4 regions of the Paenibacillus sp. 7541 genome follow, and region 1 is predicted to be linked to each of the others. Evidence: predicted binding sites of a transcription regulator. Region 1 holds the regulator's gene; each other region holds the start of a gene.
What was found. Region 1 encodes Rex, which represses fermentation and respiration genes when NADH is low (regulators of the CRP and FNR family bind a similar motif). Its sites were predicted from a motif close to TTGTGAAATATTTCACAA; they were not measured.

Region 1 (3,152 bases):
GGGGGATTCAGGCGAGTCGGGGCAGCTAACCATGCGCCTTTCCCCTGTCAAAAAGCCCAAGGATTGGGATAGTTTGGCCGAGATTGAGCGTCAGATTTATGTCACGCTGGGCGAATGTATTCGCAAAGGCGAGCAGCTTGCAGCTGAAATCAAGGAAGAGCTGGACGACTATGGCGCGGACAGTCTCATTACCGACATCACCGGCTTATTCAAGGATCTCGCTTCTCACCGTGAAGGGCTGCACCAGTTTATGGCTTTGGATAATGAAGGTATCGTATACTGGATGGAGGCAAGCTCGAATTTCAAGAGCAAGTCGCTTCAGATGTATGCCGTTCCGGTGGATGTCAGCGCGCAGCTGAAAGAGCTGTTTTTTGATAAAAAGCGGAGTGTCATTCTGACCTCGGCCACGCTGTCGGTAGATAAATCGTTTCAATTCATGATCGACAGCCTCGGTCTTCAGGAAGCAGCTGAAGAAGGGCAGCTGCATACGGTTCAACTGCCTTCGCCGTTTAACTACCGGGAGCAGGCGCTGCTTGTGATTCCGCGGGATTTCCCAAGCGTGAAGGGGACGGTGGGCGATCCGAAATTTGTGGATACGCTCGTTCAATCGCTGGCGCAAACGGCAGAGGCGACGAAAGGGCGGATGCTGGTGCTGTTCACTTCTTACCGCATGCTGCGTCAAGTGTACGAGCCCTTGAAGGAGGCGCTCTCCTCAAGCGAGATCGCTGTGCTGGGACAAGGGGTTGACGGGGGAAGCCGGACCAAGCTGATTCGCCGCTTTCAGGACAGCAGTGCATCTGTGCTGCTTGGCACAAGCTCGTTCTGGGAAGGGGTCGATGTTCCGGGCGAAGCCTTGACCTGCCTTGCGATCGTACGTTTGCCGTTTCAGCCGCCGAGCCATCCGCTGGTGGAAGCCAAGAGCGAACTGCTTCAGCAGCAGAAGAAGAACCCTTTTATGAAGCTGTCTGTGCCGCAGGCGGTCATCCGCTTTAAGCAGGGCTTCGGCCGGCTCGTACGGACCGCGCAGGACAAGGGAATCGTGATCGTCTTTGACACGCGTGTGATCGAATCCTACTACGGGAAATATTTCTTGTACTCGCTGCCGGGCCCGAAGATGGAGCATATGCCGACCGATCAGATGGTGCCGAGAATTGCCGAGTGGCTGAATCATAACAAGAAGAATGAAATCACCAATGACGAATCGTTATTACAATAGGAGCAAGCCGCAACATTTAATAGCCTGTTAATAGGGGGAGCATGCATGAAATCGGATAAAATTTCAGAGGCTGTCGTTCGCAGATTGCCAGTATATCTGCGATACTTGAATGAGCTTCACAAACGGGAGGTTACAACGGTATCCTCCCAAGAGCTGGGGCAGAAGCTCGACTTGAACCCGGCGCAGATCCGTAAGGATCTGGCGTATTTCGGCGATTTTGGCCGCAAGGGCATCGGTTATGATGTTTCTTATCTGATTGAGAAGATTCGCCAGATTCTGAAGCTGGACCAGAGAATTAATGTCGCGCTGGTCGGGGCAGGTAATCTCGGACATGCGCTATCCAATTACAATGCATTTCTTAAGGATAATATGAAAATCGTAGCCGTCTTCGATGCGCATCCGGCGAAAATCGGAACGAGCATCAACAATTTGACGGTGCAGCCGATGGAAGAGCTTGAGCGTACCGTGCGCGACAATGCGATCCGGATCGGGATCATTACCGTTCCGGATTTTGAGGCCCAGAATGTGGCGAACCAGCTGATTTCCGCCGGCATTGAGGCCATATTGAATTTTGCGCCTATTATTTTGAAAGCACCGGCACATATCCGAATCCATACGGCAGACTTTACGACAGACCTGCAAAGTCTGGCCTACTATTTGGATAACGGGAAGGAGGAATCGGCTCATGAAGAAACACAAGTGGATGGTTGAGAACGGCACCTTTGCTGTGTTAGAAGGCAACCAGTCGGTTATCAAGGGCTACATGGTGGTTGAGGATGACCGGATTACGTATATAGGGGAACAAAAACCGCAGATCGAGGAGCCGATCGAGATCATTGACGGAACCCATCTGCTGTTCCTGCCGGGACTGGTGAATACGCACGGCCATGCGGCGATGTCACTGCTCCGGGGCTACGGCGATGATCTGGCCCTGCAGGTATGGCTGCAGGAGAAGATGTGGCCGATGGAAGCCAAGATGAAGGCAGAGGACATTTATTGGGGAGCTTCCCTGTCAGTAGTCGAAATGCTGAAGGGCGGAACGACGGCTTTCGTTGATATGTACGATCATATGGATCAAGTCGCTTCGATTGTGGACCAGTCGGGAATGCGCGGCGTGCTAATGCGCGGCGTGATCGGCCTCTGTCCCCCTGAAGAGCAGCGTCAGAAGCTGAATGAAGCGATTGCGTTTGCGAAGGCGTGGCATGGGAAGGCCGATGGCCGCATCACATCGATGATGTCGCCGCATGCACCGTATACATGTCCACCGGAGCTGATCGAGATGTTTGTGCAGGCTTCTGAGGATCTAGATTTGCCGCTGCATACGCATATGTCGGAGACAAAAGCCGAAGTTCAGCAAAATGTGGATGATTACGGGCTCCGCCCGGTCGCGCATCTGGAGCGGCTCGGAGTATTCTCCCGACCGACACTGCTGGCGCATGCAGTTCATCTGACAGATGAGGAGATTGACATTCTTGCCAAGCACAACGTCGCGATCTCGCATAATCCGGGAAGCAACCTGAAGCTGGCAAGCGGCGTCGCGCGTGTCCCTGAACTGCTCAAGGCGGGCGTCACCGTCTCTCTCGGCACGGATGGTCCGGCGAGCAACAACAATCTGGACATGTTCGAAGAAATGCGGCTGGCTGCCCTCATTCATAAAGGGGTGAGCGGTGACCCGACAGCTGTACCGGCATCGGAAGCGCTGCGCATGGGTACGGAATATGGCGCGAAGTCCGCCTTCTTGAATGAGGTGGGCAGACTTGAAGTAGGCATGAAGGCTGACATGATCGCTCTGAACACGGATCAGGCCCATTTCCTGCCCCATACTGATTTCATCTCGCATGTCGTTTATTCGGCAAGCGCTAAAGATGTTGAGCATGTATGGGTGGACGGCAAACAGCTGGTTAAGAACGGGGAATGCCTCACCGTGGATGAGGAG
Region 2 (3,152 bases), on a different contig from region 1:
TGGGACAGCGCCATGAAGCCGATTGAGTATTGGCCGGTTGCCGAATGAATGAAGGAAAGCATCAGCGGCGGGAAGAATCCGCCCAGGCCGCCCATCATCGACACGATACCATTGACAATGCCCGCCTGTTTATTGAAATAAAGCGGCACCAGCTTGAAAATAATGCCGTTGCCAAGCCCAGCGCATACCGCGATGGTTAAGCATCCAACCGTGTACAGCGCGATGGACGGCGAGAACGCCAGGAGAACCGCCGCCAAGGTCATGCCGATAAATACCCCCATCAGCAGAAACAGCGGCTTGAATTTATCCGCAAGCCAGCCGCCCACCGGACGGAGGAAGGTGGCGATCAGGATGAAACCGGCTGTTCTCAGCCCTGCATCCACCTTCGGCAGCTCAAAATGACTGACCAGAAAGTTCGGCAAATATACGGTAAAGGCCACGAATGAACCGAACGTAATAAAGTAAAACAGCGAGAAATACCAGAGCTTATCATTTCTATATACACCCTTGATCTGCTCCATCACCGGGGTTTTCACCCTCGGCTCCTTCCGGTCGCCCAGCACGGCGTTTAATGCCGCAAAGACGAGCAGCAATATCAAGTACATTTGGATTGTAGCCGACCATCCGATCTGGGTAGCGATGACCGGTGCAGCAAATGTCGTGATGGCCGTTCCCAGGTTGCCCATCCCGTAAATGCCGTTAACCAGTCCCAGTTTTTCCTTCGGATAGTATTTGGGCAGAGAGGTAACCCCTACCGAGAATACCGCGCCGCCAATCCCCAGGAACAGGCCGCCGATTACCAGGTGCGTTACACTTGAAGCCGTGCTGATGAAATACACCGGAAACAGCAGCAGAATAAAACTGACAATAAACACAATCCGTGCCCCTACCACATTGGCATAATAGCCAAGCGGAATCCGCAAGACGGACCCGAGCACAACCGGGATGGCGGTCAAGATGGCGATCCGGTCAGCCGGGATGGCGATATCCTCCCGAATAAAGGGCAGCAGCGCCGAGATGATCACCCATACCATAAACCCAAGCACCAGATTCATCGTTTGCAGCGGCAGCTGCAGCTTCTTGATCATTCTAATCACCTTTTCTGTGCATAATGAATGGCTCTTACGATTGATCCCCGTTTTCATTGTAAGTGCACTTATTCACAAAAATAATAGGGAAGTTCCCTGAACCTGAGCAAGGAACTTCCCTATTATGATGAATGGATAACTTAAAGGCGCCGAAACCTCTCCCCCTGCCTGGCGGAGGAAATCAAAAATCAAGCAGCTTTTTTTTCAGCGCATATTCAACCAGCTCCGGCCGGCTCTTCAAATTGAGCTTCTCCATAATTTTGGCCTTATGCGCTTCCACTGTCTTGACGGAAACATACAGCTTCTCGGCGATCTCCTTGTTGCCGTAACCTTTGGCGATCAGCGGCAATATTTCGACCTCTCGCCTGGACAGGCTGTTGAACGGATCCTGCTCGGCGCTCTCGCTGTCCTTTTTGATGAATTCCCGCACCAGGGAGGTCGCCATCTGCGGATGGATATAGGTGCCGCCTGCATGAACCATGCGAATGGCCGAGACAAGCTCGTCGTCCGGTGCATTTTTCAGTACATAGCCCGCTGCGCCGTTCTTCAGAACATGGAACAAATAATCTTCGTCATCATACATCGTTAAAATGATAATTTTCGTGTCCGGAAACTCGCTGCTGATTTTGCCGGTGGCGATCAGTCCGCTTTCCCCGGGCGGCATGCTCAAATCCATCAGCAGCACATCCGGCCGGTGCTGAGCCACCATCGCATAAGCCTCCAGACCGTCCGCTGCCGTCGCTACCACTTCCATGTCTTCCTGATAGTTCAATATCATCGTAAATCCGCTCCGAACAACAGCATGATCGTCCGCAATCACAATCCTCATCATCCCACCTCCTGCTGCTCTGCCCGGGACAGCGGAATGCTGAGCTGAACCGTCGTTCCTTCCCCGAGTGCCGAACGAAGCATAAACTGGCCGCCCACCAGCTCGGCGCGTTCGCGCATCCCATACAAGCCGAGGCCGGTTCCCTTCGCCTCGTCAATGACCATATCAAAGCCTACGCCTTCATCGCGCACCGTCAGCAGCAGATGGCCGTTCTCTTCGCACAGCCGTACGTACACTTCATCCACACCCGAGTACTTCAGGGCGTTCAGCAGCGCCTCCTGGCACACCCGATAAACGACCGTCTCCATCTCGCTGCCGTACCGGGCCGCCGCAAGCTCGGCCGAGAACTTCACCAGCAGACCGTAATTTTTCTCCAGCCACTTGAAATGAGAACGGAAGGCTGCTTCGAGGCCCAGATCATCCAGGGAGGAAGGGCGCAGCTCTACCGACAAGTGCCGGATATCATCCAGAAGCCGTGTCAAAGACTGCTCGGTATGCTGCAGCTTCTTCAGCACATCCTCCCCGACATCCATATATTTAATGACGCGCAGATCGACCAGCGAACTGAGCAGCTCCTGAGCCACGCTGTCATGCAGCTCGCGGGATATTCGCTTGCGCTCGTCCTCCTGCGCTTTAATGACATATTTAAGCATATGGTTGCGCTGCAGCATCTCCTGCGTTTTCTGCTGCTTGGTCAGATCCAGAAGCATCAGCAACCGCACCCCCCGAGCCTCATCAATCGTATGGTAGCTGGCGGCAAACGGAACGACACCCCCGTCCCTAGTCTTGAGAAACACCTGAAAGGAAGAAAATTCCCCCTGCGGATAATTCAGATAGCACCGGGCACAGGAGATCAGTTCCTGTTCATCGGTATAGCCTTCACAGGTTTGACAGAAGGAGGGATCAGCCCCTGTACGGATCTGCTCAATGACTTGCGGGTCGATAATCTGCTCCGCCGCAGGATTCATATCGATCACCTTGCCCTCCTGGTCGATGAAGATCATCGCTTCCATGCTGTTCCGGTACAGCTTGTTCATCAACTCGCCTAGCCGTTCTCCGCTCAAAGCGTTCAAGGCTGCGACACCTCCCTGATTTGAAAAGCGCCCAATGAGGCTCCGAGGCTGTTCTGGAATCGGGCAAAGGACGCCTCATCCAGTTCGTTCTCCTTCCGGAAACCGACCAGAAGCACGCCAATGACGCGGGATCCCTCCCATAAAGGCAAGGCGCCAAGACTC
Region 3 (3,152 bases), on a different contig from region 1:
TTCCTGTGGCTGCCGGACGTGAGCAGCCGCTGCTGGCTGTCTATCGGCGGGACGTCAGGCATGGTCTGGAACGCAGACTGCAGAAGAGGGAGCTCCGTTTAACAGATTGGATCCTGGGGCTCCGCAAGGAAATCGTCGATGAGGCGCGGCTGGCGGAGCTGACTGGCCACCAGCCGGAACGGCTGCTCTTTAATATGAACAGGCCGGAGGATTATTCGGAAGCCTGCCGCTGGATCGGTCCCTCCGATCGGCAGCTTGGAGACGGATGACTGCTGACACCCCCGAAAAACAAAGGTCAGGCTGACCGCAATGGAGCGCGATCTGGCCTGACCTGATGTTATCCCCCGATCTGGGACATCCGACGCACGGTCGGTGTATGGCTTTGCGCTTTTCTTTCCAGTGCGAGCGCCATTTCATGATTTTGCGGCTTTGCTCCGAGCGCCTTGCGGAACATATCGGCGACGGCTTGCGGATCATCGACGACCCGGCGAACGTTGAATTCATCCGACCAGTACAGGCAGGCCTTAATGTTGCCGTCCGCTGTCAGTCTGAGCCGATTGCAGGAATCACAGAAGTGTTCGCTGACCGGATGGATCAGGCCGAACGAGCCAGTGGCCCCGGCCACTTTCATATTGCGGGAAGGACCGTTGCCGGAAGGGCCTTTCTCATCGACAACTTCCCAGCCGGCCTCCTGACATACTTCCTGAACCCGGCTCAGCGGCAGATACGAATTCCGCCAATCCTCGGAAGCCTGGCCAATCGGCATATATTCAATAAATCGGACGTGAAGAGGACGATCCAGCGTAAGCGCGATAAAATCGCGAATCTCATCATCATTGAAGCCCTTCATAAGGACCATATTCAGCTTGATCGGATCAAGCCCGGCCTCGTAGGCAGCCTCGATCCCGCTGAGCACACGCTCGACATTTCCTCCGCGGGTGATGCGCTCATACCGATCCGGCTGGAGGGAATCAAGACTGATGTTGATGCGGGTCAATCCCGCTTCCTTCAGTAATCTGGCCTTCGATGCCAGAAACATCCCGTTGGTGGTTAGTGAAATATCCTCGATGCCATCAATGGCAGAGATCATGCCTACCAGCGATTCCAGGTCCTTGCGTACAAGCGGCTCGCCGCCGGTCAGACGCACTTTGGAAACGCCCATCGGGGCAAGGACTCGGAGTACGGAAGCTATCTCCTCGAAACTCATAATTTGGTCGTGGGGTTGGAATTCCATTCCTTCTGCGGGCATACAATAGACACAACGAAGGTTGCATCGGTCCGTTACCGATATCCTGATATAATCATGGACCCGGCCGAAGGAGTCTTTTAACGGTTCGATCATGAGCATCCCCCTTTCGCTAGCTTCGCATGGTCACATTGTAGCTATTCCCCGGATAAGAGTCAATGCCGCAGTGCACGTCCGGAAACCGGACAGGCCTGTGGCATATGGACGCCGTGTAGTGAGGTTTATCACGGTAAGCGCTTTCGGTTTGGCGTATACTGAATTTGTCAAGAAACGAGGGGCTCCGTGGATAATGAAGTTATCGCGCTTCCGGAATGCGAAACTTCCCAAGTATTTCCGAAATTTTCGGAAAAAATGCAATTCCCTTTCATTAGACCTGCATCTAAGATATACTGTGAATGATATCACATCCAACAAGATCGGTTTCAGGTAGGAGGTTCAATATGACGATATCACCTGATCAAACTTTAGAGGTACCCGACGTCTGCCACAGGTGGCTTGAGAACCGCGGCGCGATTTATGAGCTGCTTATTGATTTTCTTGGACAATGGCCAACGTTGTCTCTCGTTGCAGAATGGAGCCGGGGAAGCGGAATTGGAAAAGCGGCGGAATTGTCCCAGGGAGGACAGGAGCTGCGCAATTATTTAAGCAATCGTTCACCGGAGGAACTGGTGCGCATCAGCGAGTATGAAGAGGCGGAGTACCGCCGGTTGCTGGCTTACTCCAAGCAGCGGCCGCTGACCGAAACGAAGTATACCAAGCGCGGTAACGCTCAGGATCTGGCGGAGTTTTACGCTTCCGTAGGGGTTGCGTTCAAGAAGCTGGAAGGGGAAGCGGACGATTACATCGCGATTGAGCTGGAGTTTATGACATTGCTCCATGACCGCATGATGAACAACACGTATTGCGAGGACAGCATGATTAAACTGATGGAAATTCAGGAGAAGTTTTTACAGGATCATCTGTTGACGTGGATTCCGTCGTTTTGCCAGGATTTAAGGACTGCTACCGATAGCCCGCTCTATCAATCGCTGTCGCGATTATTGGAGGAATTCCTTGTTCAGGATCTCCATATGCTGAGAACCTGGAGACAGCACCGGGATGTTAGTCGAATCTCTTGATCTGTCGTTTACAATATAGACGTGCAACCTTTGAATGATGAGGTTAGATAATATAAAGCCGCGGTCTCCATATCGGAGCCGCGGCTTTTCTGTTAATTGCGATCACTCTTGTACTTGTTTTCTGCGATATTTCATCAGGAATTCGTATACGATCGGAACGATGACAAGCGTCAGCAGCGTCGAGCTGATCAGACCACCGATAACGGTAATTCCGAGTCCGCGCGAGATGATGCCGGCACTGTTTTCCCATCCGAACACCAGCGGCAGCAGCGCACCGATCGTGGCTAAGGCTGTCATCAGAATTGGACGCAGACGCGTCGTTCCTGCTTCCAGCAGCGCCTCGCGCGTGCTGAGTCCCTCGCGCTCTTTATGAATAACGCGGTCGATCAGTACGATGGCATTGGTGACAACGATACCGATCAGCATGAGAACCCCCATCAGAGCGGATACGTTCAGAGTCTCACCCGCAACGAGCAGGCCGACAATCGCACCGATCACAATGAACGGCAGGGAGAACAGAATGGCGAATGGTGCGAGTCCGCCTCCGAATGTTACAACCAGAACGAAGTAGACGATGGCGATGGCCGCCAGCATGGCCAGACCTAGCTGTCCGAACGTTTCGTTAATCTGCTCGGTTACACCGCCGAACTGTACGGAGACGCCGTCCGGCAGATCCAGCTTGTCAACTTCAGCTTGCAGCTTCGAGGAAGCCGCACCAATGTCGCTGGTCAGAATGTCAGCCGTCACGGTAACCGTCATTCTGCCATCCATCCGGGTGATCGTATCCG
Region 4 (3,152 bases), on a different contig from region 1:
GGGCAGGTTCAGGTCGGTCATCAGATATTCGTAAGGATTAAAAGAATTCAAGCTGGTGCCGATACAAGTGGAATAGTGTGCGAGTGTCAGCTCTACTCCATACTCCTGGTAGGCTTCGCGAAAAGCATAGTACCAGGCAGTCTCGGTATCGATGATCGTTCCGTCAAAATCAAAAATGAAACCTTTGATCAATTTAACCACTCCCTTATGTTAATAAAGTGTTAGTTAATATAACAAAACGAGTTGGATATCCGGCGGTTCCCATAATTGAATTCGCCGTTGTCGTTAAAAAAACCGTAACATAAGCTTTGTCAAGTCGTCAACGCGGCAGATAATCTGACGCAGTGTGATTGCGGTTTCATACGGATCGATGGAAGCACTTGCATTTTAAGCTTTTCATTCATGTGATTGTGGAGAATGCAAGCTAGCTAGAATCCGGTTTCATTCCCGGTGTATCAGCATATTTGTTCCGCCTGATCCGGAAGGGCTGTTACCAATAACGATCGTGAGGCATCGCGCTCCGGCATGCTGTTTTAAGAAAAAAATTATTTTTTTTTAGTTTTGGCCCATTTTTTGAGGAAACGTCTTGTGAAATTGGATTTCCGATATATGATAAAAGCAACAAGTATGCATAGTTGTATCATCAGGAAACAAGGTACATAACAGGTGATGCTGGAAGGGGAATAGGACGTGTCGTGGTCTAACAGTGTGGCTTTTATTATCCTTTTGGCGGTCGCTGCAGCGGCTGCTATCGTAATCAAAATCATTCGATCCCGGATCGATCGTCATCAATATAATGCATATGACGCCGGAGACGACTTGTACGAGGAATATGAGGAATACGAGGAATACGAGGAGCCTGAAGAGTTTGTATATGGATCGATCGTCGTTATTCAGTTCATAGGCTTGGCCTCTCCAATATATTGGGTGGCTCATGAATGGGAATTTGATGAGTATGGCGTGCTTCATCTGGACTACCTGGAGGATGGCCGAAAGGTAACGGTTTCCGGCACTTATACTGTAGAGTATTTATCGGATCGCAATACGCTCGAAAGTGTCATCAGCCGGTATAATCTGGATGAATTCTTATGTAAAAGCTAATATGAGAGGACGTAAGCCGGCGCTGATCTGCGCGGGCTTTTCTTTTTTTCATCATGATTAATTAGTGATTTTTGTCACGAATTTATAACTTTTTCCCGCATGTGCTGCTGATTTATGTGATTTTTATCACAATATTCAAATTATCCCTCTGCGAAAATACAAACAGAACCGTGAGCAGCCGAACCGAACTTCACAAGGCATGCTCAATCGAAAGGAAAGAAAGGGGTATTTTATGGATCCGGTCATGCTGGCGCGAATTCAATTCGCATCGACAACCATTTTTCATTTTATTTTTGTGCCGCTATCCATCGGTCTGGCGTTTCTGATTGCCATCATGGAGACGATGTATGTGGTGAAAGGCCAGGAAGTGTACAAGAAGATGGCCAAGTTCTGGGGCAAGCTGTTCCTGATCAATTTTGCGGTCGGGGTCGTAACAGGCATTCTGCAGGAGTTCCAGTTCGGGATGAACTGGTCGGATTACTCCCGCTTTGTCGGGGACGTATTCGGTGCGCCGCTGGCGATTGAAGCGCTGCTGGCCTTCTTCCTGGAGTCGACCTTCATCGGCTTGTGGATCTTCGGCTGGGACCGCCTGTCCAAGAAGGTTCACCTGCTCTCGATCTGGCTGGTTTCCCTGGGGACGGTCATGTCGGCGTTCTGGATATTGGCGGCCAACTCTTTCATGCAGCGTCCGGTCGGCTATGTCATCAACAACGGACGGGCAGAGATGAACGATTTCTTCGCGCTCATTACGAATGGACAGCTGCTGGTAGAGTTCCCGCATACGATATTCGGCGCGCTCGCCACAGGGGCATTTCTGGTCACCGGGGTCAGTGCCTATAAGCTGATGCGGAAGCAGGATGTGACCTTCTTCAAAAAGTCCTTCCACATCGCGGTTGTTGTAGGGCTGATATCCTCTATACTCGTAGCCGTATTCGGTCATCAGCAGGCGCAGTACCTGGTGCAAACCCAGCCGATGAAGATGGCGGCGGCGGAAGGCTTGTGGGAGACAAGTGATGATCCGGCGCCATGGACGGTCATTGCGGCTATTGATCCTGAGAAGCAGCAGAACGCCATGGAAGTGAAGGTTCCGTATTTGCTGAGCTTCTTGTCTTACAGCAAGTTTTCCGGGGAAGTGGTCGGGATGAAGGAGCTTCAAGCCCAATACGAGCAGGAGTATGGGCCTGGTGACTATATTCCGCCGGTGAGAACGACCTTCTGGAGCTTCCGGATTATGGTGGCGTCTGGCACAATCATGATTCTGCTTGGCTTGTATGGCACGTGGCTGGCACTGCGCAGGAAGCTGGAGCAGGCCGGCAAATGGTTCATGGGCCTGATGCTGTACAGCATTTCGCTGCCGTTCATAGCCAATACAACCGGATGGATTATGACGGAGATCGGGCGTCAGCCATGGACGGTATTCGGACTGATAACAACAGAGAACAGCATATCGCCTAACGTCAGCGCAGGCTCCATTCTGTTCTCACTTATTACGTTTACTGCGATCTATGCCGTTCTGGCTGTCGTAATGGCCTATCTGTTCGTGAAGGTCATCAAGAAAGGGCCATATGCGGAAGAGACGGGCGATCAACATGTGAGCGACCCGTTCGCGAAGGAGGAGGACTACAATGCTGTCTCTTAATGAACTGTGGTTTATTCTCGTTGCTGTGTTGTTTATCGGTTTCTTTTTTCTGGAGGGCTTCGATTTCGGAGTGGGCATGTCGACCCGGTTTCTCGCGAAGAACGACACAGAGCGTCGTATTCTTATCAACTCGATCGGTCCGTTCTGGGATGCGAACGAGGTATGGCTGCTGACCGCCGGGGGTGCGATGTTTGCCGCATTCCCGAACTGGTATGCCACGCTGTTCAGCGGCTTCTATATTCCGCTTGTGTTTTTGCTGCTGGCGCTCATCGGGCGCGGGGTCGCCTTTGAATTCCGGGGAAAGGTCGATAACACCCGCTGGAAAAAAGTATGGGATGCGGCAATTTTTCTCGGCAGCGTGCTGCCTCCGTTTCTGCTTGGCGTTGTGTTCGCCTGTCTTATTCAGGGGCTT

Region 2: a site for Rex is predicted at 1,149-1,166, ahead of CHH75_RS01830 (nitrate/nitrite transporter). Genes of this name have one in related genera too.
Region 3: a site for Rex is predicted at 1,636-1,653, ahead of CHH75_RS12835 (TorD/DmsD family molecular chaperone). Genes of this name have one in related genera too.
Region 4: a site for Rex is predicted at 1,216-1,233, ahead of CHH75_RS18550 (cytochrome ubiquinol oxidase subunit I). Genes of this name have one in related genera too.

Annotation. Positions count from the first base shown of each region.
Region 1 covers NZ_NQLZ01000015.1:222,876-226,027, forward strand. Annotated here, with positions in the region: gene dinG (ATP-dependent DNA helicase DinG) at 1-1,216, shown strand, start outside; gene CHH75_RS10265 (redox-sensing transcriptional repressor Rex) at 1,262-1,927, shown strand; gene CHH75_RS10270 (amidohydrolase) at 1,902-3,152, shown strand, end outside.
Region 2 covers NZ_NQLZ01000002.1:29,042-32,193, forward strand. Annotated here, with positions in the region: gene CHH75_RS01830 (nitrate/nitrite transporter) at 1-1,088, opposite strand, end outside; gene CHH75_RS01835 (response regulator transcription factor) at 1,270-1,917, opposite strand; gene CHH75_RS01840 (PAS domain-containing sensor histidine kinase) at 1,917-2,954, opposite strand; gene CHH75_RS01845 (GAF domain-containing protein) at 2,987-3,152, opposite strand, start outside.
Region 3 covers NZ_NQLZ01000020.1:32,489-35,640, forward strand. Annotated here, with positions in the region: gene mobA (molybdenum cofactor guanylyltransferase) at 1-269, shown strand, start outside; gene moaA (GTP 3',8-cyclase MoaA) at 338-1,342, opposite strand; gene CHH75_RS12835 (TorD/DmsD family molecular chaperone) at 1,687-2,364, shown strand; gene CHH75_RS12840 (efflux RND transporter permease subunit) at 2,467-3,152, opposite strand, start outside.
Region 4 covers NZ_NQLZ01000030.1:97,919-101,070, forward strand. Annotated here, with positions in the region: gene CHH75_RS18540 (HAD family hydrolase) at 1-192, opposite strand, end outside; gene CHH75_RS18545 (hypothetical protein) at 691-1,101, shown strand; gene CHH75_RS18550 (cytochrome ubiquinol oxidase subunit I) at 1,334-2,740, shown strand; gene cydB (cytochrome d ubiquinol oxidase subunit II) at 2,727-3,152, shown strand, end outside.